DNA from 4 places in the Paenibacillus pedocola genome. Region 2 is predicted to be linked to each of the others. Evidence: riboswitches for the same ligand, from Rfam matches in the RefSeq annotation. Region 2 holds a riboswitch; each other region holds the start of a gene.
What was found. Region 2 has a riboswitch for thiamine pyrophosphate ahead of QU597_RS09825 (thiamine phosphate synthase). Riboswitches for the same ligand answer to the same signal wherever they lie in the genome.
Positions count from the first base shown of each region.

Region 1: linked by a shared signal. The riboswitch ahead of thiC (phosphomethylpyrimidine synthase ThiC) and the one ahead of QU597_RS09825 (thiamine phosphate synthase) in region 2 are both predicted to bind thiamine pyrophosphate.
Region 3: linked by a shared signal. The riboswitch ahead of QU597_RS12755 (ABC transporter ATP-binding protein) and the one ahead of QU597_RS09825 (thiamine phosphate synthase) in region 2 are both predicted to bind thiamine pyrophosphate.
Region 4: linked by a shared signal. The riboswitch ahead of QU597_RS02015 (ABC transporter substrate-binding protein) and the one ahead of QU597_RS09825 (thiamine phosphate synthase) in region 2 are both predicted to bind thiamine pyrophosphate.

Region 1 is NZ_CP134223.1:161,413-168,913, forward strand. Features, by position in the region: gene QU597_RS00815 (tetratricopeptide repeat protein) at 1-1,679, shown strand, start outside; gene trxB (thioredoxin-disulfide reductase) at 1,847-2,800, shown strand; TPP riboswitch at 2,876-2,982, shown strand; gene thiC (phosphomethylpyrimidine synthase ThiC) at 3,104-4,789, shown strand; gene QU597_RS00830 (DUF1858 domain-containing protein) at 4,976-5,203, shown strand; gene QU597_RS00835 (DUF438 domain-containing protein) at 5,237-6,496, shown strand; gene QU597_RS00840 (ROK family glucokinase) at 6,821-7,501, shown strand, end outside.
Region 2 is NZ_CP134223.1:2,309,453-2,316,953, reverse strand. Features, by position in the region: gene thiH (2-iminoacetate synthase ThiH) at 1-511, opposite strand, end outside; gene QU597_RS09835 (thiazole synthase) at 541-1,305, opposite strand; gene thiS (sulfur carrier protein ThiS) at 1,407-1,610, opposite strand; gene QU597_RS09825 (thiamine phosphate synthase) at 1,607-2,218, opposite strand; TPP riboswitch at 2,355-2,456, opposite strand; gene QU597_RS09820 (SDR family oxidoreductase) at 2,518-3,387, opposite strand; gene QU597_RS09815 (NUDIX hydrolase) at 3,621-4,046, shown strand; gene QU597_RS09810 (hypothetical protein) at 4,114-4,539, opposite strand; gene mdh (malate dehydrogenase) at 4,661-5,602, opposite strand; gene icd (NADP-dependent isocitrate dehydrogenase) at 5,706-7,001, opposite strand; gene citZ (citrate synthase) at 7,227-7,501, opposite strand, start outside.
Region 3 is NZ_CP134223.1:2,962,613-2,970,113, forward strand. Features, by position in the region: gene QU597_RS12745 (ABC transporter substrate-binding protein) at 1-529, opposite strand, end outside; gene QU597_RS12750 (ABC transporter permease) at 526-1,293, opposite strand; gene QU597_RS12755 (ABC transporter ATP-binding protein) at 1,283-1,969, opposite strand; TPP riboswitch at 2,157-2,259, opposite strand; gene QU597_RS12760 (hypothetical protein) at 2,289-2,492, opposite strand; gene QU597_RS12765 (amino acid ABC transporter substrate-binding protein) at 2,790-3,635, shown strand; gene QU597_RS12770 (amino acid ABC transporter permease) at 3,690-4,358, shown strand; gene QU597_RS12775 (amino acid ABC transporter ATP-binding protein) at 4,371-5,123, shown strand; gene QU597_RS12780 (S-layer homology domain-containing protein) at 5,292-5,966, opposite strand; gene QU597_RS12785 (hypothetical protein) at 6,079-6,657, opposite strand; gene QU597_RS12790 (Fur family transcriptional regulator) at 6,942-7,415, shown strand.
Region 4 is NZ_CP134223.1:453,650-461,150, forward strand. Features, by position in the region: gene QU597_RS01990 (sensor histidine kinase) at 1-107, shown strand, start outside; gene QU597_RS01995 (response regulator transcription factor) at 104-706, shown strand; gene QU597_RS02000 (ABC transporter ATP-binding protein) at 843-1,709, opposite strand; gene QU597_RS02005 (ABC transporter permease) at 2,077-2,838, opposite strand; gene QU597_RS02010 (thiamine-binding protein) at 2,835-3,125, opposite strand; gene QU597_RS02015 (ABC transporter substrate-binding protein) at 3,161-4,219, opposite strand; TPP riboswitch at 4,356-4,466, opposite strand; gene QU597_RS02020 (hypothetical protein) at 4,538-5,998, opposite strand; gene QU597_RS02025 (MFS transporter) at 6,040-7,221, opposite strand; gene QU597_RS02030 (pyridoxamine 5'-phosphate oxidase family protein) at 7,395-7,501, shown strand, end outside.

The DNA.
Region 1 (7,501 bases), 2.1 Mb from region 2:
TCTTTGAAAGAGCCGTACGGTCGCTGGACCGCTTTCAATATGATAAGGCATTGAAGAATTTTCGCAAAGCCGTTGAATATGAGCCGGACAATCCGGTGAATCACTGTAACATGGCGGGTATATTATCTGAGATGGGCAATTATCAAGCATCCAATGATATTTTGACCCATGTGCTGGAAAAGATTGATCCCGCAATGACGGAATGCCACTTCTATATGGCTAACAATTTTGCCAATATGGAGAGCTTTGAAGAAGCAGAGCGCTCGCTGGTCACGTATCTGCAAGAAGATGCAGCCGGTGAGTATCTGGCAGAGTCTGAGGAATTGATGGAGCTGCTGCAATATGAGCTTGACCGTCCTGCGCCGCTGATCCGCATCCGCAGCCGGGAAGGGGTCGTGGAGCATGACCGTGCCCGGAGCCTGCTTGAGGAAGGAAAGTTTCCGCAGGCAGTCAAGCTGCTGGAAGAGATCGTGAAGAACACGCCGGATTTTCTTGCAGCACACAACAACCTGGCGTTGGCCTATTTCTATATGGGCCGTTTCGTCAAAGCCAAGGAGTGTCTGGGCGAGGTGCTGGAACAGGACCCGGGCAACCTGCACGCCCTTTGCAATATGGCGATTTTCCTGCAGTATGCCGGTGATCAGGACCAGCTTGCCGCTCTGCTTAGAATGCTGGAAGCGACCGTGCCTTTTCATCAGGAGCATGTCTTCAAAATGGCTACAACGATGGGCATCCTGGGCAGACACAAAACGGCCTACGGCCATTTCCGCCGTCTGCTGAAGGATGAAGAGGTGGGCGGAGATGCCAGCCTCTATCATTACTGTGCCGCCGCCGCAAGCAACAGCGGCCTCTACGGTGAGGCGCTTCGCTGCTGGAGACAGGCTGCGAAGCTGGATCCGGAATCAGCGGTGCCGGGCTTCTTCCTGTCACAGCTGCAGCAGGCACTGGCCGAAGACCGGGCGATGTCGCCGGTCAGCTATAACTACCAGCTGCCTTTTCAGGAGCAGCTTAAGCAATGGAAAGACAATACCAGCAGCTTCACAGCAGAAGTCCGGAGCAATCCGCTGCTGCGCGCGTCGTTCTTCTGGGCGCTGCGCTACGGTGATTCCGGTACCAAGCTGCAGGTCACAGAGGCGCTCCGCTGGATTGAGGATGAGGAGATGTCCGAAGTGCTGCGGGAACTGCTGGAGCAGGAGCCGCTTCAGGAGGATAAGCTGCAGGAGGCAGCGCTGCTTAGCCTTCAGCGGCTAATCGGCAGCGCTCCGGAGGAGAACGTGGCTCTTAAGGAAGACCGGGAGGCCGCACCGACTCAGTCTCATAAGGGTCTGCCGGAGTGGAAAGAAGACTGGCAGCGGATTGTTGATCATACGCTGGCCGTGATGGACCGGAGATACGATGCCCTTCAGAAGAAGGATGCGGAGAATCTCTGGAAGCAGTTCATCGGCAGCCTGTATCCCGATGTGCCACGCTTTAGTCACACAGAAGGCTGGTGTGCCGCCTTGGAATACTTAACAGCCAAGCTGCACAGCCGTCCGGTGACTTACCGTGAGGTGGCCCAGCGTTATGATGTCTCTGCCTCGATGGTCAGCCGGTATGCACGGCGGATCGACAGCGCGTGCGGCACCTTGAAGCTGATCGCGGAGCCGGGAGACTTGTCCCCTTCCACAGAGAAGATATAAGGGCATGAACCGCCGCCCTCAAGTAATATAAGCAACCAGGTATAAATGATGCCCGATTCTGCATCCTTATATTGTTCACCGGAAACGCGGATCAGGCTGCTTCCTAGAAGCCCCCACAGCCGTTTCTTCGAAGTAAATAATCACCCACTTGTAAGGAGGCCAATGTGATGTACAAAACAATTGTAATCGGAACAGGCCCGGCAGGGCTGACTGCCGCAATTTATTTGGCACGTGCCAACCTTAGCCCGCTTGTAATTGAAGGCTTGCAGCCGGGAGGACAACTGACAACGACGACAGAAGTGGAGAACTTTCCGGGCTTCCCTGAAGGCATTCTTGGACCCGATCTGATGGACAACATGCGCAAGCAGGCTGAACGTTTCGGGGCAGAGTTCAAGAACGGCTGGGTGGATTCCGTCGATTTCTCGCAGCGGCCCTTCAAAGTAACCGTGGATGGGCTTGGTGTACTGGAAGCGGAGTCGGTCATTATTTCGACCGGTGCTTCCGCCAGATATCTGGGCATCCCCGGCGAGCAGGAGAATGTGGGGCGCGGGGTCAGCACATGCGCTACCTGTGACGGCTTCTTTTTCCGCGGCAAGAAGATTATTGTTGTTGGCGGCGGGGACTCCGCAATGGAGGAAGCCAGCTTCCTGACCCGCTTTGCCTCCAGTGTAACCCTGGTGCACCGCCGCGAGGAGCTGCGCGCATCGAAGATTATGCAGGACCGTGCGCGTGAGAACAGCAAGGTGGCCTGGGCGCTTAACCGTACACCGCTGGAAGTGACCGTTAGCGATACGGGAGTCAAAGGGCTGACTGTGCGCAACAATGAGACAGGTCTGGAAGAACTGCTGGAAGCGGACGGTGTCTTCGTTGCCATCGGGCACACACCGAACACGGCCTTCCTGGGCGGACAGATTACGACCGATGCTAACGGGTACATTGTGGTGAACCCGGGCACGACCGAAACGAACATTCCCGGCGTCTTTGCTTGCGGAGACGTGCAGGATACCCGGTACCGTCAGGCCATCTCGGCAGCCGGAACCGGGTGCATGGCGGCCATGGATGCCGAGAAGTTCCTGGAAGGCACCATGGTGCATGACTGGAGCGAAACGCTGGATAAATGAGGATGAAGGTTCGCCTTTATATCCGGCCGTTGACAGAGCATATCCCGGTAGAGTAGATTTAATGTAATTTAATAAGATGCCCACTAGGGGAGCCTGAATTGGCTGAGACGGAAAAAGTGAATTTCCGGACCCTTGAACCTGATCTGGATCATACCAGCGTAGGAAAGTGGAGCCGGACTTTTATTTCGTATAGCCTTCTTTGGCTGTTCCCAGATAAAGCCGCTCCAGGTGGAGCGGCTTTTTTGCTGCATATTCTTATTCAAAGACCATGTTGTTCACCCAACAATCTGAGGAGGAGAAAAAATGCCAGGAACAGTGAAGCAGGAAAACGTAAATCTCTCGGGATTTCCGGGAAGCCGTAAAATCTATGTAGAGGGTTCACGCCCGGACATCCAAGTCCCGATGCGTGAGATTAGTCTTACCCCTACCAGGGGAAGCGCAGGCGAAGAAATCAATGCGCCGGTGCGTGTATACGACACGAGCGGGTTATATACCGATAAAGTTGAACAAACGGATATACGAAAAGGGCTGCCGCCTCACCGTTTATCCTGGATTGCAGAACGAGGGGATTCGGAGGAGTACGAGGGAGCAGCCCCGCAGGAGGAGGAAAACGGGAAAACAGCCGCCTGCGTGACAGAGAGCTTTCCGGGATTACAGCGGCGGCCTTTAAGAGCGCGTCCAGGTACCAATGTGACCCAGCTGCATTATGCGCGGAAGGGAATCATTACCCCGGAGATGGAATATATTGCGATCCGCGAGAACATGAATCCTGAATTTGTGAGGGATGAGGTAGCTTCCGGACGTGCAATCATACCTGCTAATCTCAACCACCCGGAAAGTGAGCCCATGATAATCGGCCGTAATTTCCTGGTGAAGATTAACGCCAATATCGGTAATTCCGCAGTTTCCTCCTCCATCGAAGAGGAAGTGGAGAAAATGAGATGGGCCACCCGCTGGGGGGCAGACACCATAATGGATCTCTCCACCGGTAAAAAAATTCATGCCACCCGCGAATGGATTATCCGCAATTCTCCGGTACCGATCGGCACCGTTCCGATTTACCAGGCACTTGAAAAGGTAAACGGCAAAGCTGAGAGCTTGACCTGGGAGATTTACCGTGACACTCTCATTGAACAAGCGGAGCAAGGTGTGGACTACTTTACCATTCATGCGGGTGTTCTGCTGCGCTATATTCCGCTTACGGCCGGACGAATGACCGGTATTGTCTCCCGGGGCGGCTCCATTATGGCTGCATGGTGCCTTGCCCATCATCAGGAGAGCTTCTTATATACGCATTTTGAGGACATTTGCGAAATTATGAAGACCTACGACATAGCCATTTCCCTGGGCGACGGACTGCGGCCGGGCTCCATTGCCGATGCCAATGACGAAGCCCAGTTCGCTGAGCTGGAAACACTGGGAGAGCTTACGGAAATCGCCTGGAAGCATGATGTTCAGGTTATGGTAGAGGGTCCCGGTCATGTGCCGATGCATAAAATCAAGGAGAACATGGATAAACAGCTGGACATCTGCCGGGAAGCCCCTTTTTATACACTGGGCCCGTTAACCACGGATATTGCTCCTGGTTATGACCATATCACCTCAGCAATTGGTGCAGCAATGATCGGCTGGTTCGGAACGGCGATGCTCTGTTATGTGACTCCCAAAGAGCATCTGGGGCTCCCAGATAAAAATGATGTGCGCGAAGGCGTGATTACCTACAAAATCGCTGCCCATGCTGCCGATCTGGCCAAAGGTCATCCGGGTGCCCAGGACCGTGACAATGCGCTGTCCAAAGCACGGTTTGAATTCCGCTGGCGCGACCAGTTCCATCTGGCGCTGGATCCGGAGCGGGCGCTGGAGTATCACGATGCGACCCTTCCGGCAGAAGGAGCCAAGACGGCGCATTTCTGTTCGATGTGCGGTCCGAACTTCTGCAGCATGCGGATTTCCCACGGCATTCAAGAATCAATGAACCAGCTCACCTAACAGGTGAAATACTAGGCTGTCTCCCGGGCTGTAAAGGCTGTGGGAGACGGCTTTTTTTATCTGGTCATCGGGTCCGGAGGCGTAGCCGCTTCTTTTTAAAACTTAGTGATTGCAATCACTATTCGTTCTAAGGGCCTATGCTAAGCTGTTGTTGAGAAGGATTCTCATTAAAAAGGAATGGTGCACATGAACAAAGTGCTGAGAATGGATGAATCCATATTCGAGCTGGTAAGCCGACACCCTGAGGTTACCGGCATTATGGTGGAGCTGGGGTTTCAGGATATTGCGAAGCCGGGGATGCTGCAGACAGCAGGCCGGTTCATGACCCTGTCGAAGGGAATTAAGCTTCGGAAAATGGACCCGGATACCGTGCGGCAGACGTTTAAACGCCATGGTTTTGAGGTTCTTGAATAGAGCAATTAATACGGATAATAAGGAGCGATACCAATGAGTGAATTGATCAATAACCGTGAAGTGGACGTACCGGAACAGACCCGCCGCCAGGCGATGCTCAAGGAGATCATTAAAGAGCTGCATGCCGGTAAAAGTGTAGAGGAAGTCAAAGCGCGTTTTGCAGAAGCAGTGGGCGATGTGACGGTGGCGGAGATTTCCGCAATGGAGCACTCGCTGATGACAGAGGAGGGCATTCCGGTAGCAGAGGTGCAGCGGCTGTGTTCGGTGCATACGGCCATCTTCAAGGGCTCGATCGAACAGATCCACCGTTCCTCGAAGCCGGAGGAGCAGCCGGGCCATCCGGTGCATACCTTCAAGCTGGAGAACCGCGAAATTGAGCGGCTGGTGAATTTCCGTCTGGAGCTGCATGCCGGCAAGTTTCTGAAGAATGACAGCGAAGAGATCATCTTTAAGCTGCTGGAGGATCTCAGCCTGCTGCTGGATCTCGACAAGCATTACAGCCGCAAGGAGAATCTGCTGTTCCCTTATCTGGAGAAGTATGGGATTTACGGTCCGACCAAGGTGATGTGGGGAGTCGATGACGGCATCCGGGCCATGATCAAAGCAGCCAAAGCGGCGCTTAGCCAATACAGCGGGAATAAGGAAGAGATCGGTGCCCAGTTAGCTGAAATCATCAAGGAAGTAAACGAGATGATCTTTAAGGAAGAGAATATTCTGCTGCCCATGGCGCTCGATAAGTTGACCGAAGACGAATGGGTCAAAATCGCCCGGGAAAGCGACGAGATCGGCTTCTGCCTGACCTCACCGGAGCAGGAGTGGATCCCCGAGCGTGCTGCTGAACCGGAAGGAGCCGCTGTGCAGGAAGAATCCGCAGGCGAAAGCCCGCAGGGCTTTATCCGCTTTGAAACAGGACTGCTGTCGCTCCATCAGCTGGAGACTGTGCTTAACCATCTGCCGGTGGATTTAACCTTCATTGACGAAAATGACGTTGTCCGCTATTTCTCGCATGGTAAAGAACGGATCTTCGCCCGGACCAAGGCCGTTATCGGCCGTACGGTTCAGAACTGTCATCCGCCGCAAAGCGTACATGTGGTGGAGAAGCTGCTGGAGGACTTCAAGGCGGGACGCAAGGATGCAGAGGATTTCTGGATTGCTATAAAGGATAAGTTTATTTATATCCGTTATTTCGCTGTCCGCGATGAAGCGGGCCGCTACATGGGCACACTGGAGTTTACCCAGAATATCGCCCCGATCCGCGCGCTGGAAGGCCAGAAACGGATATTGTCGGAATAAGGCCACAACTTTACAGAAGTGCAATAGGTGCGATGCAAGACAGATCGCGCCTTTTTGTGCGCTTTCTAACCGGAGGAGTTCATTCGGGTTTAAGAGCGTGCCGGGACGATCAAGTCATAGATTTTGGTGGTAACGCATACAACGTTAATATGACTGGGGAGGGCGCTGCAAGTGTTCTTTGAAGCCTGTCCGGATTTGTTTATTCTGTGCTTAGGAAAAATGATACACCCGGGTGTGTCACCATTCCTTGACCGCAGGGTATGCTTCTATTATAGTGGGTACGTAGGATTAACTATTTTAGCATAGAAAAAGGTGGCTTGTTACATGTCTGAACTTATCTACGTTGGCGTGGATTTAGGTGGAACCACGATTAAAGTTGGAATCTGCAATGCCGAGGGAACCCTGCTTCACACTTTTGAGGGACCTACGGGGACTGCAGATGGCGTCGATGCCGTTATCGATAATATCGAGAAGTATGTGCGCCAGATTGTAGAGGAATCCCCGTACTCTTGGGAACAGCTTGCCGGTGTAGGAGCAGGCCTGGCCGGATTTACGAATATTCGTGAAGGAATCATCATTCTTGCGCCTAACATAGGATTTAGAGATGTGCCGATCCGTTCTATTCTGGAAGGACGCCTTAACAAGCCTGTCAAAATAGACAATGACGCCAATGTGGCTGCACTGGGCGAGGCCTGGAGCGGCGCAGGACGCGGCATCGAGAATTGTGTCTGCTATACGCTGGGAACCGGTGTCGGCGGCGGGATCATTATTAACGGCAAGGTATACCAGGGCTTCGCCGGTCTGGCCGGAGAGCTTGGCCACATTTCCGTTGTGCCTGATCTGGAAGCCATTCAGTGCGGCTGCGGCAACATGGGCTGCCTGGAAACTGTATCCTCTGCTACCGGCATTATCCGCATGGCTAATGATGCTGTAGCCCGCGGAGACCGCACCTCGCTCTCCATGGTGGAGAAGATTGCTGCGAAGGAAGTATTTGATGCTGCCAAG
Region 2 (7,501 bases):
CCATAAGGTCTCTGTATTCCTCTATGGACAGCGGATTCACTTCGATGCTGACGGAAGAGAAATATTCCCGGAGAATCTTCACACAGTCCTTCACATAAGCAGTCGGGCTCTCTTTGCGCGACTCTCCGGTAAGTACCAGAAGGTGGCGGAAGCCGGAAGCTGCTATCACACTCGCCTCCTGCCTGAGCTCCTCAGGGCCCAGCTTTTTTCTCGGAAAATCATAAATAGAGCTGAAGCTGCAGTACGTGCAGTGATTGACGCAAAAATCAGCGAGGTACATCGGTGTGAACAGCTGCATGACATGCCCGAAATGCGAACGGGTCAGCTGCTGTGCACGCTGTGCCATCTCCTCCAGGCAGGACGCTGCAGCAGGTGACAGAAGGGCTTGCAAATCGTGTTCATCCAGGCGTTCCTTACGAAGCGCCCGCTTCACATCCTCCGCTGCGTACTGCTTCCATAAGGTTTCGTAAGGAAGCTGTTCCAGCCGAAGCACCGTTTCATAAAAGCTCATATTCCTCCCCCATTCCACTTAGGTAACTATCAGTTCAAAAATCCCGTCAGCGGTGATGAATGGACTGCGGCCTCCTCCACCGGACCGAGTCCCGCCAGGTAAGCCTTCCGGCCGGACGATACGGCCTCACGGAAGGCCTCGGCCATCAGCAGCGGATCGCGGGCGGTGGCAATCGCTGTATTCAGCAGCACTGCGGAAGCGCCCATTTCCATCGCTTCTGCCGCTTCTGAGGGTCTGCCGATTCCGGCATCTACAATAATGGGAAGATCCACCTCAGAAATCAGGATACGCAGCAGTTCTTTGGTCTTCAAGCCGCGGTTCGAACCGATGGGAGCCCCCAGCGGCATAATGGCTGCGGCGCCGGCTGCCTTCATCCGCAGTGCAGCGGACAGATCCGGACTCATATAAGGAAGCACCACGAAGCCCTCGGCGGCGAGTATTTCTGTAGCGCGGATGGTTTCGCTATTATCAGGCAGCAGATACTTCTGGTCGCTGATCACTTCAATTTTCACCCAGTTGCCAAGGCCGCCTGCTCTAGCCAGTCTGGCAATGCGGACGGCCTCTTCTGCTGTGCGTGCGCCGGAGGTATTGGGAAGCAGCGTCATCTGGGAAGGAATATAATTCATAATATTCTCTTGGCTCTGCGGATCAACCCGGCGCAGGGCCACTGTAATTACCTCTGAGCCTGACGATGCTACAACCTCGGGGATCAGAGTATTACGGCTGTATTTACCGGTTCCTATAAACAAGCGGCTGGTTAATGAAATGCCGCCGAGTACAAAAGGATCTGACATGGGATTCGCCTCCTGGTTTGAAAAATATCAAATAAAAACAACTTGCTGAATGAAGGACCGAATACCGGACAATTGCTGCCGGAAGAAATGAGAATATGTCCTCAGCCCCCGCCGACGAAATGTACCAGCTCAATCCGGTCGCCTTCCCCAAGCGCAGTATTTATGTAATTGTCTTTGCCAACAATGTCACCGTTCAGCTCTACAATGACCAGCCGTTTGTTCCATTGCGGCAGGCTCAGCAGATCAGCCACAGTCCGGCAGTCGTCCGCAAATTCTCCGGGTTTGCCGTTAATAATCAGCTTCATGCCCCCTCACCTCCTTTACCTTCAGCCTGTATAACAGCTGTCCTGTAGGCATGTGCGGCAGCCAGCGGGTCTTTCGCACTGCAAATGCCGGACATTACTGCAATGCCAGCCGCCCCCTGCCGGATGACTAGTCCGGTATTGGCCGGTGTAATCCCGCCGATCGCAATCAGCGGAATACTGCACACCCGCGCAGCATCCGCCAGCTGTGCAAGCCCCCGCTCCTGCTGACCCGGCTTGCAGACCGAAGGAAATACATGCCCGAACAGGCAGAAGTCAGCCCCTTGCCTGCCTGCTTCCTCCGCCTCCTGCACCGAATGCACTGACTTTCCCAGCCGCAGTGCGGGAGCAGCGGCGTGTGCGGCAGATAGCGGCAGGCTGTGCCAGGCCAGCTGAACTCCAGCCGCACAGGCCGCCAGCGCAACATCCACCCGGTCATTGATGACCAGCTTGGATGATGGTACCCCCGCCAGTAGGAGCTTTCCGGTCATGTCCAGCAGCTCCCGGGCGGACCGCTGCTTTTCCCGCAGATGAATAAAGTCCAGCAGCGGATGCACAACCGCCGTGATTGCAACAAAGTGAGCCGCCTCCAGCTTCCCGTCCGAAATCAAATGAATTTCAGCCAGCTTTATTCACCTTCCTTCGCCCTTAATAACACCAAACGCAAAAAACTGCCCCCCGCAATAGGAGGCAGTCATAAATGTATACAGAAATACGGGCTGGGCTTCTAGACCCGCTGCGCTGCAGTCAATTCATTCTCCACTTTCCTACGCTGGTATAAACCAGATCAGGTTCAAAGGGTCCGAACCGTAAGTTCGTCTCAGCCTCGCGGCACCCCTAGTGACAATTTCATATGCTGTTTGCTAACGTGGTCTATATTAACATAATATTCCTACAAAAAGCTAGCCTGTCAGCCGTTAATAATCTCGCCGCCGTTCACATGAATAACCTGGCCGCTTACATAGGAAGAATCACTGGAAGCCAGATATACATAGGCTGGTGCCAGCTCCTCCGGCTGTCCCGGACGCTTCATCGGCTGTGTGCCGCCGAACTCACTGACCTTCTTCGCGTCAAAGGTGGATGGAATCAGCGGTGTCCAGATCGGGCCCGGAGCCACAGCATTGACTCTGATGCCTTTATCCGCCAGATTCATTGACAGTGAGCGGGTGAAGCTGAGAATAGCTCCCTTGGTGGATGAATAATCCAGCAGCTGCGGGTTGCCCCTGTACGCCGTAATTGATGTCGTGTTAATGATCGTGGACCCTTTTTTAAGATGCGGCATAGCCGCTTTGGTCAGATAGAACATCGAGAATATATTCGTGCGGAAGGTCCGCTCCAGCTGTTCAGCAGTGATGTCCTCTATTTTCTCCTGAGGGTGCTGCTCGGCGGCATTGTTGATCAGGATATCCAGCTTGCCGAGACCTTCCACTGTCTTGTTGATCAGATCCTGGCAGAAGGCTTCTACGCCGATATCGCCGGCAATCAGGATACACTTTCGTCCTTCCTGTTCCACCTGTCTTTTGGTTTCCTCGGCGTCGCTGTGTTCGTTCAGATAGGAAATAACGACATCCGCACCCTCCTTGGCAAAATGCACGGCAACCGCACGTCCGATTCCGCTGTCTCCACCAGTTATAAGTGCAGCTTTGCCCAGCAGCTTGCCTGCTGCTTTATAGGCGGATGTCTCAAATTCAGGCAGCGGGTTCATTTGACTTTCGATTCCCGGCTGTTGGTCCTGCTCCTGTGGAGGCAGGGTTTTTTGTGGCTGTTTGTTATCTGGCATGATCCATTCTCCTTTCGCTTTTACACATGGATGGTAAATTTCATCATCTTAGGATGGCTCAGGATGGGGAGGTTATGCACTGTGCTAGTCTTTAATACAAAATGACTTTACGATATGTTACTTACCACAGTTAAGCGGCGGTCAAACGAAAATACAGTCGTTTTTAACAAGGAAGCTTTATATACTTAAGAATAGACTCAATGAGATCGGTGTTAATAAGGGAGGTACGCTGCATGACTAAAAATAACCGCAATATTATCGTCGCTGTCAAAGGTGTCATCATCAACGAAGGGAAAATCCTGCTGGTCCAGCGTGCGTCTGCGGATGCTGTAGGCGGGGGCACCTGGGAGTGTGCCGGCGGAAAAATAGAGTTCGGAGAAGGCCTGGAGGCCGCTCTGGTAAGAGAAATTAAGGAGGAGACTGGTTTAACGGTCAATGTGGATAATCTGCTGTATGCGGCATCCTTCTTAACTGATCCAGCGAGACAGGTTATAATTATCACCTATTTATGCCGCAGCGCGGAACAGGTAATCCGGCTGTCAGAGGAGCATACCGACTACAGATGGTGTACGAAGGATCTGCTCCACCGCCTGCTGCCGCCGCAGATTTTTGCCGAATTTGTGAAGTATCATGTCCTGGAGCTGGAGGAACTTGAGTAAAATATACCCGACAACACAAATTGCCCCGGCAGCCGCGGCCGCCAGGGCAATTCCTCATTCTCCGGTCTTAAATAATGTGTCTGTACACCATGAAGAAAATCATAAGAATCAATACAACCATAAGCAGCAGGCTCATCGTCCGCAGCTTACCTGTATGGGCAGTTACATCACGGTTCTCACGGATTCCTGCTGCAGCCAGGCGGAGCGGCTTGTTCATGATCCCGCCCAGCGCGAACATGGCCAGGAGCAGCACTACAACTACTGCCATCCATGCCACAGTATAATCCCCTTGTGACATCATATAACCGCCAGTTAACAGCTGAATGACCAGGCCATACTGGGCGAAGCGGTTGAAGCCGCTAACTGCACTGAGCGTGCCCTCTTTAGCCGGAGCGGAAAGCTTCTGTGCACCGCTCAGAATAAAAGGGAGCACCAGATAAAACCCGAGTGCCAGCGTCCCGATCATATGTAGGAAAAATAAAAAACGGTCCATCCTTTACCTCCTCCATTTTTCGCTGTGATTTATGTTACATTCCAATTATACCCGACTGCATCCCACAAGAAAAGAAAACCCCCATTTCTCTTTAAAAAATGGGGGCTGCTATCGTATTTTCCTAGAGTGTAACTGCAGAAGTTACTGCACGTACTGAATCTGCCGACTTATCCAAGGCCGCCTGTTCTTCAGCGGTAAGCTCCAATTCATAGATCTTCTCAATGCCGTCCGCTCCTAGCAGGGTTGGAACACCCATGAACAGCCCGTCATAGCCGTATTCCCCTTCCAGCAGGGCAATGACAGGGATGATCCGTTTCTTATCTTTGAGAATCGCTTCAGTCATCTGCACCAGGGAGGCTGCCGGCGCGTAATACGCGCTGCCGTTGCCCAGCAGGCTGACAATTTCTCCACCGCCAACGCGGGTGCGCTGTACAATCTCTTCAATGCGCTGCGCTGGAATCAGCTTGTCGATCGGAATGCCGCCTACACTCGAGTAGCGTACAAGCGGAACCATATCGTCCCCGTGTCCGCCAAGCACGAAGCCACGCACATCTTCAACCGAAACGTTCAGCTCCTGGGCGATAAACGTGCAGTAACGCGCCGTATCCAGCACACCTGACTGACCGATTACGCGGTTTTTGGGGAACCCCAGCGCATGATAAGCGGCATAAGTCATTGCATCCACCGGGTTGCTCAGGATGATGACGATAGACTCCGGAGCCACACGCTTAATGTTCTCGCAAACGGATTTGACAATACCGGCATTGGTATTCACTAAATCATCGCGGCTCATCCCCGGCTTGCGGGCAATCCCTGCTGTGATAATAACGATATCAGAATCCGCTGCATCCTCATAATCTGAAGTGCCGGTAATCTGGCTGTCGAACTTCTGCACAGGAGCGGCTTCCAGCATGTCGAGCGCCTTCCCCTTGGTCGGATTCTCCAGCTGCGGAATATCAAGCAGTACTACATTTCCCAGTTCCTTTTGTGCAAGCATAAGCGCCGTAGTAGCTCCGGTAAAACCGGCGCCCACGACTGTAATTTTATAACGTTTGATGGCCACAGGTGGACCTCCTAATTTTCATTAAAATTTTATTAATGCTTATCTTCGCACAAAACGGGCCTCCGGAGCATACGCTCCTTCAGCCCGATCCGCTGTGATTACCTTACAGGTGATTGATAATTTCGTCGGCGAATGCCGAGCACTTAAGCTCTGTCGCGCCTTCCATCTGGCGGGCAAAGTCGTAAGTTACGGTCTTGTTGTTGATCGCAGTGCTCATGCCTTTATAGATCAGATCCGCCGCTTCCTGCCAGCCGAGATGCTCAAGCAGCATAACACCGGAAAGAATTACTGAACCAGGATTAACAACATCCTTGTCCGCATATTTAGGGGCCGTTCCGTGAGTAGCTTCGAAGATCGCATGGCCTGTCAAATAGTTAATATTTGCTCCCGGTGCGATGCCGATGCCGCCAATTTGTGCAGCCAGCGCGTCAGACAGGTAGTCCCCGTTAAGGTTCAGCGTAGCGATCACGTCGAAGTCAGTCGGGCGGGTCAGCACCTGCTGCAGCGCAATGTCCGCAATGGCGTCTTTAACAATGATTTTGCCGGCAGCTTCTGCTTCCTTCTGGGCCGCATTTGCAGCTGCTTCTCCGTCACGTTCCTTGATGACATCATATTGATTCCAGGTAAATACTTTATCGCCGAACTCCTGCTCAGCCACTTCATATCCCCAGTTCTTAAATGCACCTTCGGTGAATTTCATGATATTACCCTTATGCACCAGCGTCACGCTCTTGCGGCCATGCTTGATTGCATATTCTACCGCAGCACGGACAAGGCGCTTCGAGCCTTCAGAGGATACCGGCTTAATACCGATTCCGGATGTTTCCGGGAAGCGGATTTTGTTCACGCCCATTTCCTTCTGCAGGAACTCGATCACTTTCTTCACTTCTTCAGAGCCTTCTTTATACTCGATACCGGCATAAATGTCCTCTGTATTCTCCCGGAAAATAACCATGTCCACCAGCTCCGGATGTTTCACCGGTGAAGGAACTCCGTCAAAATAACGCACCGGACGCAAGCATACGTAGAGATCCAGCTCCTGGCGCAGCGCCACGTTGAGTGAGCGGATACCACCGCCGATTGGCGTCGTCAGCGGTCCTTTGATCGCTACGATGTACTCGCGGATTGCTTCCAGGGTATCGTTCGGCAGCCATTCACCATATGTATTGAAGGCTTTCTCGCCGGCAAACACTTCGTACCAGGCTATTTTTTTCTCCCCGCCGTAAGCTTTGTCTACAGCAGCATCAAGTACACGCTTGGAGGCTTTCCAGATGTCGCGGCCTGTGCCGTCGCCTTCGATAAACGGAATGATCGGATGAGCCGGAACCACCAGTTTGCCATTTTCAATCGTGATTTGTTCGCCTTCTGTCGGCAGATCGTACTTCTCCAATTTCAACATTTGTGGGGATTCCTCCTAAAAGTTTTGTGGGCTACGCTACCTTGACATTACATCTACAAAAGCTGCCCCGGAAGCATTAGCTTAAGCTAGTTTAGTGCAGCAGGCGCTTCCCGGGTTAACTCACTGTTCAAAAAAGCTCCCTGGGAAACGTCTGCCGGGTCCGCCGATACGCGCTGCGTACCTATAATTCTACTAAGGGGCGATGGAGCCTGCAAGTCCTCTTAATTATCTCTCGTCTACCGGAACGTATTTCTGTTCAAGCATTCCTGTGTATTCAGCACGCGGGCGGATGATACGGTTGTCCTCGTACTGCTCCAGAATATGCGCTGTCCAGCCCGAAGTCCGGCTGATCGCAAAAATCGGTGTAAACAGCTCACGCTCAATGCCCAGCTGTGTATAGACTGAAGCGGAATAGAAGTCTACGTTCGGCTTCAGCCCCTTCTGTCCGGTAATCAGCTCCTCAATCTTGACGGACATGTCGTAGAGCGTGGTATCATTCT
Region 3 (7,501 bases), 650 kb from region 2:
TCGTCCGCAGCATCGCTTCATACAGCGGAATGGAGGAGTAGCCGGCAATTTTACCCGCGAGATCTTTAGGGCTTGTGATGCCGCTGTTCGCCGGAACCATCAGATGGTTCAGCGGATGCCTTACGATGGCAGCGACCGACTTGACGGGGATCTGCTCCCCGCGGGCCATGAGCACTTGCGGCTGGTAGCTGAGGGCCAGGTCGACTTTGCCTGCGGCGACCAGCTTCAGCGCGTCATTACTGTCTGCTGGCATCTGGATATCCACATCCAGGCCTTGCTCGGCAAAATAACCGTTCTGCTGTGCGGCATACAAGAAAGAGTGGACCGCATTGGGATACCAGTCGAGCATAATTGTCAGCTTATGCGGCTGTGCGCTTTTTACATCGGAAGACGCAGTTGGAGCAGAGCTTGTTGAGCTATTAGAGTTTCCACAGCCGCTGGTGCTCAGACTCAGACACAGAAGTAATAGTAGCGGGGCAAATCGGATCTTTCTTTTCCATGTGGATGCAGATCTGTTGTTAGGAATCATCGATGAATGCCTCTTTTCTTCAAAATATACTTTTCAAGCCCGGCTACACCGAGGAACAGGACGACGCCGAGGGCGGACAGCAGAAAGACGGCGGCGAACATTTCGGCGCTTTGCAGATTACCGGCCATCCGGCGGCTGAAGTAGCCGAGTCCCCGGCTGCCGCCAAGCCATTCCCCGATGGTCGCACCGATGACACAGTAGACGATGGACAGCTTCAGTCCGGAGAAAAAGGAAGGAAGCGCCAGCGGAATTTGCGTTTTTCGCAGGATATGCCAGCGGTTTGCGCCAAGCGTCAGCAGAAGCTCCCGGTAAATCTTTCCGCTTTTATGCAGACCGTCATATGTACCCACGACTACTGGAAAAAAGGCGGTTAAGAACACGACGGCAACCTTGCTCCACAGCGTATAGCCGAACCACATGATAAAAATGGGTGAGAGGGCGATCAGCGGAATCGTCTGGCTGATAATCAGCAGCGGATAGAGCGCTTTTTCCAGCGGTCTGAACATGTGCATACCTGCGCCCAGCAGGGTGCCACAGCTTACGGATAAGGCAAAACCAATCAATACCTCCTGCAGCGTGGCGGGAAGATGCTGCTCGAACAGCAACCGCCTTTGTTCTATAAGTGCTGTCCAGATGGCGGAAGGGGCAGGGAGAATGAAAGAGGGAACCAGTCCAAGACGCGATACGGTTTCCCAGACTGCACAAGTCAACAGCATCAATAGCATAAAAGGCCCGTAATCCCGAAATGGCTTCCTAAAAAACATGGCTTTCATGCAGCCTCCGCTCTAAATCCTCCCGCAGCGCGACGAATTGCGGTTCATAGTTCATTCTGTAATGTCTGGGCCTCGGCAGATCAACAATCAGCTCCTGCAGTCCACTTCCGTTCATCAGATAAATCCTGTCGCTGAGCAGCAGAGCTTCTTCAAGATCATGTGTAATGAACAAGACTGTCTTTGCAAGCACACCCCACAGGTTCAGCAGCCAGCGGTGCAGCTCCCGTTTGGTGATGGCATCCAGCGCTCCGAAGGGTTCGTCCAGCAGCATCAGTTCATTTCCGGCGGCCAGCGTGCGCAGTACGGCGGCCCGCTGGCGCATCCCGCCAGACAGCTCGTGCGGATAGGCCATCTCCATATCGGCCAAGCCAAAGCGTCCCAGCATGCCGCGGATAAATGCGGTAGCCTCGGTCTTGGAGCAGTCCTTCTTCAGTTCCCAGGGCAGCAGACAGTTGTCCAGGACCGTTCTCCAGGGAAGCAAAAGATCCTGCTGCGGCATGTAGGCGACCCGCCCGAGGCGTAAAGCAGCTGTAGGCGAGGGGACTCCGTGGACACGGATCTCTCCGCTGGCAGGCTCCATTAATCCGGCGATAATCTTGAATAATGTGCTTTTTCCGCAGCCGCTGGCACCGACAACAGAGATGAATTCTCCTTGATGAATGCTCATCGAGAGCCCAGAGAAGACCGGAGCCTTGAGGGGCGTGTCAAACGAATAGGACAGGTTTCGAATAGAAATCATTTCCGTAATAGATCAGCCTCCTTAAAAGTATTTAATAATAATAAAGACCCATCCATCTCCAAGGGAGACAAATGGGTCTGAAAGTTTCAGTCAGTTAGATGCTGCGGCACTGCTGATCATTTCTGCTCCACTTCCCTCCGCTGGTATGATCCAGATCAGGTTCCAAGGGTCCGGAGCATTATCTCCGTCTCAGTCGTTGGACTCCCCTAGTGAAATAACAGGTCGATATTGAATTCGTAATTGCTACTTAATATACCATAAACTCACATCTTGTAAAGGGAGCGGATTTCAGGGCTGCGGCAGTCCGGTCACGAACAGCGTAATGATTCCCTGCGAGATTTCCTGTTTGGTTGAGCCATGCAGCTTCTGCTGATACCAGAATCTCTCCGTTGTTGGAAGTGCGGCGCAGCAGTTTGGCCAGAATGGAATTAGCGAATCTCTCTGATGGCATACAAGTGCTGCTAGGGGGGGCGTGATTTCCGTGTGGAATATTCGCCTGTTTCTGGGCAAGATAAATAACGCCGGCTATATTCTGCATTTTTAGTATCTGCAACACCAGCGATATACCTACCGACACTTTTCGGGGGAATTGCTTGAATTTACCTTACATCATAATTCCGATGTTTATTATCGGAAAAAATGATTGACGAACATGACGTGACGGTGTACTATTCAATTTGCCGATATAAACATTCGGAAGCTAAAGAGAGAAGAAGACAAAGAAAAGATACGAGAGGGGATTTTTGTAATGAAAAAATTTAGTCTAACGATCCTATTGCTGCTGACAGTGGTCCTGGTAGCTGCCTGTGGCAATAACAACAATAATACGGCAGCCGAGCCATCAGCGGCAGCAAATGAAGGTACTGCTGCAACGGCAGCACCTGCCGCTCAGAACAGCCTGGAAGCTGTTAAAGCCAGCGGCAAGCTGCGGATCGGAACGGAAGGAACCTATGCACCGTTCACCTTTCATGATGCAGACGGCAAACTTACAGGTTTTGACGTAGAAATCGCAGAAGAGGTCTCCAAGCGTCTTGGTGTCGAGCCGGAATTTTTTGAAACGCAATGGGATGGCATTTTTGCAGGTATGGATGCCAAACGTTTCGATGTAATCTTTAACGAAGTGTCAATTACAGATGAACGTAAGGTGAAATATGATTTCTCCGATCCGTATATTGTCTCCAAAGCGGTGTTGATCGTGGGTGAGAACAACAATGATATCAAAAGCTTCGCTGACTTAAAGGGCAAAAAAGCCGGACAATCGCTGACCAGTAATCTGTCGGACATCGCCCGCAAGAACGGTGCAGAAATTGTGGATACAGATGGCTTCAACCAGGCTATTGATCTTTTGACCTCGGGCCGGATCGATGCCACAGTAAACGACGGTTTGTCTTATTTGGATCTTAAGAAGCAGAAACCGGATGTGAAAATTAAAGTGGTTGATGAAATCGCCGAGGGTTCCCACAGTGCAGCTGCCTTCTTGAAAGGCAACGACGAACTGGTGAAGGCTGTTAATGACGCATTGGCTGCCATGCAGAGCGATGGAACCTACCTGAAAATTTCCGAGAAATATTTTGGTGCTGACGTTTCCAAATAACATGGATGGACCCTGGCTGTAGCGGCCAGAAGGTCTGAGAAGGATGTCTGAATTATGGATGACCGAAAAATACAGATTTTCCTGGATTCGCTGCTGCCCCTGTTTAAAGCAGGGGTGGCTTTTACCATTCCGCTGGCAGTAGTCTCCTTTGTGCTGGGGCTGATGCTTGCCGTGGCTACTGCACTTATCCGTCTTTCGCCCTGGAGAATTCCGAAGCTGATCGCTCGGTTCTATGTATGGATTATTCGCGGAACCCCGCTGCTCGTCCAACTGTTCATTATTTTTTATGGACTGCCTGCGGCCGGTATTATTCTGGATCCGTTTGTTGCAGCTACCATCGGGTTTACGCTCAGTGTGGGGGCATACTCCTCAGAGGTGGTGCGTGCCGCCATTCTTTCCATACATAAAGGGCAATGGGAGGCAGCGTTCTCGGTCGGGATGACCCGGAGCCAGGCGCTTCGTAGGGTTATTCTCCCGCAAGCCGCACGGGTATCAGTTCCACCTTTGGCGAATTCGTTCATCAGTTTGGTAAAAGATACATCGCTTGCAGCGACAATCACGTTGGTTGAAATGTTCAAAACGTCACAGCAAATTACAGCAAGAACCTATGAACCGCTGCTGTTATACTGCGAAGTTGCGCTCTTCTATCTGCTGTTCTGCTCCGTGCTGTCGGCGCTGCAAAATTACCTGGAGAAACGGCTGGACCGTTACTCAGCGAGATAAGGGGATGTACCTATGATTGAAATACGTGATCTGCATAAATCCTTCGGTTCGCTGCAGGTACTGCAAGGCGTCGATCTCAACGTTGAGCATGGTAAGGTGCTGGTGATTATCGGCCCGTCGGGATCCGGCAAAACCACGCTGCTGCGCTGCTTCAATCTTCTGGAGCTGCCTGATCGTGGGAGCATTTCCCTGGATGACATTAAGCTCGACTTTACGTCCGACGGCAAAATTCCGCAGCGCTCGGTGCTGGCGCTTCGCCAGAAGACAGGAATGGTCTTTCAGTCCTACAACTTGTTTCCGCATATGACGGCCCTCGGCAATGTGATGGAGGGTCAGGTGACCGTTCAGAAACGCTCCAAGGAGGAAGCCAGAAAACGGGGAGCTGAGCTGCTGGCCAAGGTTGGGCTAGCCGATAAAGCGGACGCTTATCCGTTTCAGCTGTCAGGCGGCCAACAGCAGCGCGTGGCGATTGCCCGGGCGATGGCCGTGGAACCGGAGGTGCTGCTGTTCGACGAACCGACCTCAGCGCTCGATCCCGAGCTGGTTGGCGAGGTGCTGAAGGTGATCAAGCAGCTTGCCGCCGAAGGTATGACGATGGTTATCGTCACCCATGAGATGAAATTCGCCGCCGATGTGGCAGATGAGATTATATTGATGGATGGCGGAGTTATCCTTGAGCAGGGAACGCCGCAGGAAGTGCTGGAGCATACCAAGAATCCCCGCGCCCTGCAGTTTCTGAACAAGCTTAGCGGCGAGGAAATATGATGATTTGGCCTGCAAAATGGAGCTTCTGCTTCGAAGCCTTTATCCGGTGATTTGCAGAAGCCCTAGAACTACACAAAAGGCAGTCCACGAGGAAACCCGGGACTGCCTTTTTGCTATATTTATTCAATTCAATGTTTCTTCGCAGGGGAACAATAATGCAGTCGAGATTTAGCTCTGCGGTGCAGCCTCAGTTTTGGATTTCAGGTATTCCAGTGCATTGTAGAGCATTACAGCTGCTTCAGCGCGGGTAAGCTCGCTTTTCGGATTAAATTTGCCGTTTGCATCCAGGGTATTGATATTGTATTTCAGGGAGCGCTGGACACTGCCCTGATACGAGGGATCCAGTGCATCATCGTCAGCGATATCCACCGGGACAATATTAATCATAGGCAGATTGCCTGCTTTTTCTACGCCCTGAATCAGGAAGTTCGTGAACAGCTCCTTGGTAATCGGCTTGGCCGGATCGATATCTGCCGGAATTTCAATGCCATTATAGTAGGCGTTAATGAAGGCCTCTGTATACCAGACATTGTCCTTTACCTTGCTGAAAATACTGCTGGCTACAGGAGCCTTGTTGAAATCAATCGCAGCCAGGCTCAATTGCAGACCGCCGGAGATGAACTGTACCCCTTGGGCTGTCGTCACTTTGGAGCCTGGAAGGAACTGCGTATCAGATATCCCTTTAATCAGGCCTTGTGCTTTTAGCGCGTTAATCTTGTCTTTGCCGGTCACATTGCTAATATCTTTGAAGGTACCACCTGCCGCAAACATAGGACTCCCGAGCGAAAAGGAGAGGAGCGAAACCGTTGTTATTACAGCAAAAGCATTCTTTTTCATGTTCATCACCATTCCACCTCTGGCTTTAGTTGGGCCGCTTGGCCATGTTCAACTCCTTTGACGCAGCAGAATGTGGAAAAGTTGCATGCCAGCTATAATTTTGTCTTTACTGAACTGCTTACATATTCTCTTGAAACAGCAGGTTGCGGTAGGGGTATTTACTGAACCGGGTTTTGAACAGCAGGGCCAGGCCGTGCTCTTCTATTGTTACAGACTTAAGAGTTTGGGCCTTGATGAATCTGCGGACCATGGCATTGACGGTTTTGTTCTGATTTCTATTGATTGCCGCAGCCAGATCCTCGGCATAGCTTTGGGATACAGCAAGCTTCTTGTAAAAAGGCAGAACAGCCCGGGCAACGGCGCGGTGTACCGTGGTACTAAAGGTGAATTGCACTGAGCCTGGCGGGATCGTCGTCCCATTCGTGTAGAAGGCAACAGGCAGCGGGAAAGGAAAAGAGATAAAATATCCGATGCCATTCGTTCCATAATTCTTCACACCGGCAAGAGTGGGTATACCGGATAGCAGCCGGCCCATCAGACTGAGGTCAGCTTTGACTACAGCGGCCGACCATTGCCTGGCAAAGCTGCGGTTTCCGGCAATTTTCCGGTAAAAGGGCAGCATGGCCTTGGCTACCCGGCGCAGAACACGGGCTGTTACGAGAGGCTGGACTTGCTGTCTTCGGTTTGGTTGTGCCATCCGGACCATCCTCACATATTGGAATTAACTCTCTATATGGTATGGATTCTTGCCGTCTCGCGGATGGGCAGGTGTTTAGTCCCTGGATATTTTTGATTCATTGTGCGGAATTTGGGGCATTAATGGTATAATGAATGTAGACACTTTTCATATTCCGGTAATTTTGCTATGATTATATCGTAATGATTACTATTTAGTGTGGGCTTTAACTTGTGGACATGAATTTGTCTCAGAGTCAGAGACTATGGATGATGGAAATGCTTCCGGAAAGGTGGGAGATCTGAGTGAACCCAATTACGAATATCAGCCAGCAGTTTGCCGCGCAAAACTATAAATTAACACCGCAGCGTGAAGCCATCGTGAAGGTGCTGCTCGACAATGAAGAAGAGCATCTAAGCGTAGAAGAAGTTTATATGAGAGTGAAAAGCAGCTATCCGCATCTTGGCCTGGCGACGGTCTACCGGACCTTGGAGCTGTTGTGCGAGCTGCATATTGTGGAGAAAATGAATTTCGGCGACGGCGTGGCCCGTTACGATTTGCGGGACCATGACCATGCCCATATGCATCATCATCTGATCTGCAATGTCTGCGGCAGACTGGAGGAGATCAAGGATGATTGGCTTCTGGAGCTGGAGCAGCGGCTCGAGGCGGAATACGGCTTCAGCGTGACGGACCACCGGCTTGACTTCAAGGGAACCTATAATACCTGTAAGCGGACCGGCTGTAAGGGTGATAAGGAACGCCAGGCGGTATCCTGACTCAGACAGTCTGTTATGATTAAGTTACAGCAAAAAAGCAGGGCTGCTCTGTGCAGTCCTGCTTTTTTTGTATTGCTATAGTTCAA
Region 4 (7,501 bases), 1.9 Mb from region 2:
TGATTGACGGTTCTTTGACGCTTAGCCCAGGCGGCACCAGAGGTACCTCGTTGTCCGTGGTAATCCCGAGAATCGTGAAAGAAGGAAAGGAAGGGGTAACTGCATGATACGGATCGTTATTGCCGAGGATCAGCGCCTCCTTCGCGGCGCAATGGCCTCGCTCTTGGAGCTGGAGGATGATATTGAAGTTGCGGGCGAGGCTGGCGACGGCGCTGAGGCGCTTGCCTTAATCGAAAAAATCCAGCCCGAAGTCTGTCTCATGGATATTGAAATGCCGCTAATGAGCGGACTTGAGGTAGCGGAGCTTCTGCGGGAAAGAGGAATTCCCACCAAAATTATTATTTTGACCACCTTTGCGCGGCCGGGGTATTTCGAGCGGGGCGTGAAGGCCGGGATTCAGGGGTATCTGCTGAAGGATGAGCCGGTAGACAAGCTGGCTGACGCGATCCGCCGGGTTATGCAGGGGCATCGCGAAGTTTCACCTGAGCTGGTCTTCGGCAGCCTGCGGGAGGAGAACCCGCTGTCGGAGCGGGAACGCGAAATTCTGAAGCTCGCGGGCAAAGGCCAGTCTGCGGGCGACATTGCCAGCGGGCTGCATCTTTCCTATGGCACTGTGCGCAACTACATCTCGGAGATTCTCAGCAAGCTGGAGGTCAAAAGCCGGATCGAAGCGGTGAGGCTGGCGGAGGAGAAGGGCTGGATCTAATAGTTATTTGGCCATTCCAGGGACAGATTGATTTACATAAAAAAGCACTGCCGTCAGGTTAAATTGGACGGCAGTGCTTTTGTGCATAAGGGCTATTGCGGCGGGATGATCATGCAGGCTGTGTGCAGCCGGACTACTACCTGTCCTTTGCCTGCTCCTCCCGCATCCACTGCGCCAGCTGGCGCTTCAGCTGCAGGAATTCCGGTGAATCGGTAATCTCCTCGCGCCGCGGCCGCGGAAAGGGGATATCCACGGTATGCAGTACCGAGCCGGGACGCCCGGAGAACACGTAGATGCGGCTGGAGAGCAGCAGTGCTTCTTCGATGTTGTGGGTGATGAACAGCACAGAGCGGCGGTTCTCCTCCCACAGCTCCAGCAGCCAGCGCTGCATGTCGCTGCGCGTCAGCGCATCCAGTGCGCTGAACGGCTCGTCGAGCAGCATCAGCTCCTGCGGTGCGAGCAGCGCCCGCAGGAAGGCGGCCCGCTGCTGCATGCCGCCTGACAGCATGTGCGGGTAGGCCTTCTCGAAGCCGCTGAGGCCAACCTTGGCCAGCCAGCGGCGGGCGTTGTCCCGCGCTGCAGCCTGCGGCTCGCCCTTCAGTTCCCCGGCGAGCAGGACGTTGTCCAGGGTGCTGCGCCAAGGGAACAGTGCGGGCTGCTGCGGCATGTAGCTGATCTCGCCGCGCTGTCCAGTCACGCTGCGGCCGTTCATGCTGACGGTTCCGGCATCCGGCGACTCAAGACCGCCGATAATGTGGAACAGGGTGCTTTTGCCGCAGCCGGATGGTCCAAGGATGGAGACGAATTCCTGCGGCTCCACCGTCAGGGACACATTGTCCAGCACCCGGGTCCTGCTGCGGCCCCGGGTGAACGTCTTGGAGATGCCGCTGACCTCAAGGGCGGGCGGCAGCTTCTGGACGGCAGTGCGGTCTGCCGGACTTGCGGGATCCGAGGGACTTGCGGCCCCTGCCTTTGTTATTCCGGCATCTATTCGGTGAGACATGTGGTATGCCTCCTTTCCGGGTAAATTCTGTAGTGTACAGGCTGTGCTTATGGACTGCGGCGGGTTTTATTACTATGTACCGTAAGTAGCTTTCGGCTTTAAACTAATGGGAAATTCTCCTGCTAATTACCTCGGTTTCTTATAACATTTTGAAATAGGCGGAAAACCTCCAGCTAAATCCCCGGAAAATACCGATTTGGACCCATACGGAGCGAATTAACAGGAGGAAATCCCACTAAGGTTCGTCCCCACGCGACCTTAAGGAACTTAGATGGACAAAATCCTACTAATCCACTTCAATTCCGGATAATTGGAAGCTAGTGGTAAGTCCCAAGCTGGCGGTGTGCTGAATGAGCGATCCCTTTATTCAGGGGGTCTTACGCGGCTTCCAGCGCACGAGCCATTTCTCCAGCAGGGCGATGATAGCGAACAATACAAGACTTAACAGTACAATAATAGCAATAGCAACAAACACATTGTCCGTATGATAGGCTGACTTCTGGAGCAGCATGTAGTAACCAAGTCCCTTGTCCGCGCCGATCCACTCGGCGACGACTGCGCCCATTACGGCGTAGGTGGCGGAGATTTTGACGCCTGAAAACAAGGCAGGCAGGGAGCCGGGCAGCTCCAGCTTGGTGAAGATCTGCCACTTACTTGCCCCGGCCATCTTCATATAGTTCATCATTGTCCGGTCGCTCTGCGCCAGGCCGCCCATAGCGGCGACTGCAACCGGGAAGAAGCAGACGAGTGTGATTAACACAATCTTCGGCAGCAGTCCGAAGCCGAACCAGATTACCAGCAGCGGTGCCAGGGCAATCGAAGGCACATTCTGGCTGAGGATCAGCAGCGGATAGAGGGCACGCTTCAGCCAAGGCAGAAGATGCAGCAGCAAGGCTACGATCAGGCCGACGCCAGTACCGATCGGGAAGCCGATCAGGGTAAGCCGCAGGGTTGCTGCGGTGTGCGACCAGATGCTGGCAGCATTATCCGCGGAAGCGCGGAATATCGCGTCCGGGCCCGGCAGGAAATAGGCTTCGACCTGAAATATAGATACGGCCATCTGCCAGATCCCCAAAAACAAGACGACCGCCACTAAGGGCGGCCAAATCTGTCTGAAGTACGATCTCACCGGTATTTCTCCGTCAGCTTATCCATGCTGATGCCATTCGGGTTATGGGCGATTTTGATCTGTGAAATGATGCTGGGGCTTCCGGCTTCAACAAGCGCTTCATGCATTTGGCGGACAACTTCCAGGAGCTCAGTGATCTCGCCTTCCATCGTAGTATCCAGCGCGTTCACCTGATGCTTCACGCCGGACTTTTGAATAACTTCGATCGCTCTGTCCACGTAAGGAATGGAATCCTCGCCATTTGGCGTTTTTGGAATAACCTGAATGCTAAGCAGTGTGTTTGCCACAATAATCAACCCTCTCAGTGTATTGGAATATCCAATTAATTCTCCGGCAAAAATTCATTGGTAAACGTGCTGTCTACATCCAGCTGCTGATCCAGCAGCTTCAGGCCGTACATCCAGTCGGCATAGTTCTGCCAGACCTCGGCCTTCTGCTCACCCCAGCGGGCAGCGTCATCCTTATATTTCGGGCTGAGCCATTTCTGGCTGGCCAGGACAAGCTTCGGATCCAGATCCGGTACAGCTTTGGTCAGGATGGCTGCCGCTTCTTCCGGCTTATCGATGGCGTATTGGTAACCTTTCGACGTCGCCTTGAGGAAAGCCTTCACCAGTTCAGGCTGCTCGGCGATTTCCTTCTCACTTGTGGTCAGCACCGGCGTGTAGTAATCAAGCTGAGGCGCATAATCCTTGAGGTACAGCATATCCAGCGGCTCTCCGCGCAGCTCGGCTTCAATACCGGTCCAGGCATAGAAGATCCAGGCGAAATCAATATCGCGTTTCACGGCGGTGAAATAATCGGCTTCCCCGATATTCACCAGCTTGACCTTCTTTACATCGCCGCCTTCGGGATCCATGATCGCCTTCATCGCAGCTTCTTCAGCAGGTGAACCCCAGCCTCCGTAGGTTTTCCCTTCGAAATCCTTCGGCGAAGTAATCTTACGGTCCTTCGGTGCTGCGAAACCTGATGTATTATGCTGAATGATTGCGGCAATAGATACGATCGGAACATTCTGCAGACGGGCCAGTGTCAGGGCTTCCTGGGCGCTGATGCCAAAAGCGGCTTCACCCGAGGTCACCATGGTATCGGCACCGGCTGCGCCGGGCTGCACGATCTCCACATCGAGCCCCTCTTCCTCATAATAGCCCAGCTCCTTGGCCGCATACAGGCCGGTGTGGTTCGTGTTCGGCGTCCAGTCGAGGGCGACCTTGATTTTGGTCAGCTCCTTCGGTGCATCGGTTGCCGCCCCCGCAGTTGCTTCAGGCGATGCCGCAGTACTTGCAGCGTTCCCCCCATTGTTACCATTGTTGCTGCCGCATCCGGCAATGGACAGACTCAGGATGCAGGTAAGGCAGAGCATTAAGCTTTTTTTGACTCCCATTGTTCTTCTCGACTCCTTCCAGCAATCCCTAGTCTTCCAGTTTCTGAAAAAATCCATTCTGATATGCCAAAAAAAGCGCCCCGAAGATCGGGACGCCAGGTATTTGCGCAAGGTTGCAGGCTCCGGCCGCAGGGGACCGGGAAGCATTTAAGATTCCTACGCTGGCATTATCCAGATCAGGTGTAAGGGTCAGTATCTTGCGGGATACAATCTCAGCCGGCCAATTCCAGCACCCCTGATTCTATGAAGTTTGCGGGTATTGCTTGTTCTACGCTGTATTATAGCGGCCTGCCCCGGGGTTGTCCAGTAGCGTTCCCTTCAATCCTTGGAAAAGAACCGCTTCCTGCGGCGGCTGCGGAACCCGTTCCACAGCTCTCTAAGGGTCAGGAAGATGCTGACGGCAATCCCTGTAAAAGTGACGAACAGCGCCAAATATTCAAAGGGGGAGTAACCCAGCATTTTGCCCCAGTCGATCCGGCCCTTTAAATCCTCGATCACCTGATTCATCCCGTAGATGCCGCTTACGACCGTGAATACAGTAAGGATCATCAGCAGCGTATCCCGGCGTTTGGCCTGGAATTTATCCTGGTATTGGAACAGATCATTTAAGGTCATCTTCACTTCCTCGAACAATGCGTCATTGCCGTAGACCTTGCGCAGCTGGAAGAAAATCTCCCGGCCCTGCGACTGCGAAATCAGCTCCAGGAAATAGAATTTGGCCGAAAATTTGTTGATCAGAAAGATCAGATTCTCAATTTCATCATAATCGTGGTTGATACGCAGACGGGAGTGCAGGTTAGCCAGCTTGAGCAGAACGATTTTATGAAAAATGCTCAGCAACAGCCCGTAATAATATTGGCCGTACATCTGGTTGATGAGCTGGGTAGCAATCTCAGGCTCCGCCCTGCTTAGGCAGCAGAAGGTCTGTTCATTGGTCATGTAGTAGGTGTCCGGGCCCCAGCGGTTATACGAATGTTCCCGGACATAGTTCTCGATATACTCCGGATCGCTGGCGCTAATGTAAGGATTGCCGCTCAGATCCAGCCCGTCCAGCTGGGATGCACGGTAGCGTATCTCCACACTGAGCTCATCCTGGCTGTCCTGGCGGCTGAAGCCGTAAAAGGCTTGAACCAGCATCCGCTCATCGACAAAAAAAGGCAAGGTTTCGAAATAAGCGCCATCGATTTCCGTTTGATCCAGAAACGGCTCCAGTCCGGGCGTCAGATTCTTGAACACAAAATCCTCTACCTGCTCGAAGGATCTGCTTTCACAGTGAATATAAGTTTGTTTGTCCTGAAAGGAGGAATCCTCCAGTGTGCGGAACCGGTCGGCGAATTCCAGCGCCGTGCTGAACGGCAGCGTCTCTTCTTCAATGCGGACCCGCACGGTTAAGAATCCAAGCTGGAACGGGCAGATGAATACATCCGTCGACAGCACCCGGAAATGGACGGATTGCTGGGGCATTTCCAGCCGGCAGGGCAGGTCATTGACCTTCGAGAACCGGCGGAAGGAATCCTCATCCTTCTCGCGCGGGAACAGTACGTGGGCTGCGAACGGCAGGTAGCTGCGCTCCATTTTTTCATGGGAAACGCAGTAGCCTTCTCCGTAATAAGCATCCTCGAGATCTTTGTTATCCAGAAAAAATCGTGTAAAGCCATCCTGCAGAAGCTGCCCGGCCAGCGAGCTATCCTCCCCGTCCTTAATGGAGAAGGGAAAGATAAACTGCAGCAGTGCGGTATGTAATGCCGGTTCGGCAGACACGGTCAAAAGCTTAGTCATGAAGGTTCCACCTTGTACACAGGATATCGGTATGTTCTATATTACCCTAATTTCCAAGCAGCCAAGCTTAGCACAAACAGTACTCCCGCAAAAACAGCTAAGAGGCTGGAGGTCTGCGCGACCTGCAGATGATCCATTGACCATCCTGTCAGAAGCGGGAGCACCGCGCCCCCGACGCCGCCGGAGGCAATCATGATGCTCGGCGTCGCTTCCTCTGCGCCAGGCAGCAGCTTGCTGGAGAAGACGAGCGAGATCGAGAAAATGCCGGACATGAACAGTCCGATCAGAATCAGCACGGCGAAAGCAGCTGCCGGGTGTGCAGTAAACGGAAATATGAGCAGCAGCAGCATGGCCGAGAAGCAGCTGATCAGCACATAGATGCGGTAAGAGATCTTCTCGGCAATGACACCCGCATACAGCCTGCCTGCAGCCATAGCCAGCCAGAAGAAGGTTACGGTCAATGCCGCCGATGCTTCACTCATGCCCAGCTTGGCGATGAAGATCGCCGGCATGAAATTGACCAGGCTCATCTCTGTACCCACGTAGAGGAAGAAGAACAAGATGAACAGGGCCAGCAGCACCCATTGTCTGCCTTTATACGGCAGGCGTTCTTTCCAGGGACGTGCAGTGTGCTCTGCACCTGGAGTACGGCGCGGGGCGCGCTCATCCAGCATACTCTGCAGCGGGCCGAAATGTCCCCTGCCCCAGAAGAGCAGGGAGATTAGGGTGAAGGCAGCGACAATCAGAAACGCAAGCCGCCAGTAGCCTGCAGCTATAAGCGGGCTTGCGGCCAGCGGCATAAGCAGTGCACCGACACCGAACAGCACCTCCAGCCGGCTCATGGCGATGGCGGTTCCTTCCGTGATAGCCGCGATGATAATGGTGCCGATGACCGCTTCAATCATTCCGAAGCCGAAGCCGGCAACCACGGCGATCACATACATCCAGCCCCAGGGCGGGAGAAAAGCATAGGCCACTTCAGCACAGAACAGCAGGCTGGTGGCAATCAGAATGCCGCCGCGTTTGCCGAAGCGGCGGTTCAGCAGCGGTGAGACGAGCACGCCAGCCAGGAATCCGGCGAATTGGCTGAAGATCAGCTCGCCGCCGGCACTGTAATTGCGGTCATAATGCTGGAGCAGAACGGGCAGAATAGAGCCCAGCACCACATGTGCGAGCCCAATGACAAAGTAAGAAAGACAGCCGATCCAGATTAGTTTTTTCACGTAGGTGTAACTCCTTCTGAGAGTGAGTTGATGAATTTGCCCGGATTCAATACGAATGGAGCGGGTACACTATAGTAAGCACAAGTAAGCACAATTTTTATCATAAATCCAAACTGCGGATGTGGATATATAAACTTATATCTGCATGATTTTTGAAAGGAGCTGTTTCGTCAATGGATAACAAAGAGCTGGAGCAGACAATCATCAAGGTGCTGGATGACAATAGGTTCGGTTCCTTCGGTACGATCGAAGCCGGCAACAAGCCTAAAGTACGTTATAT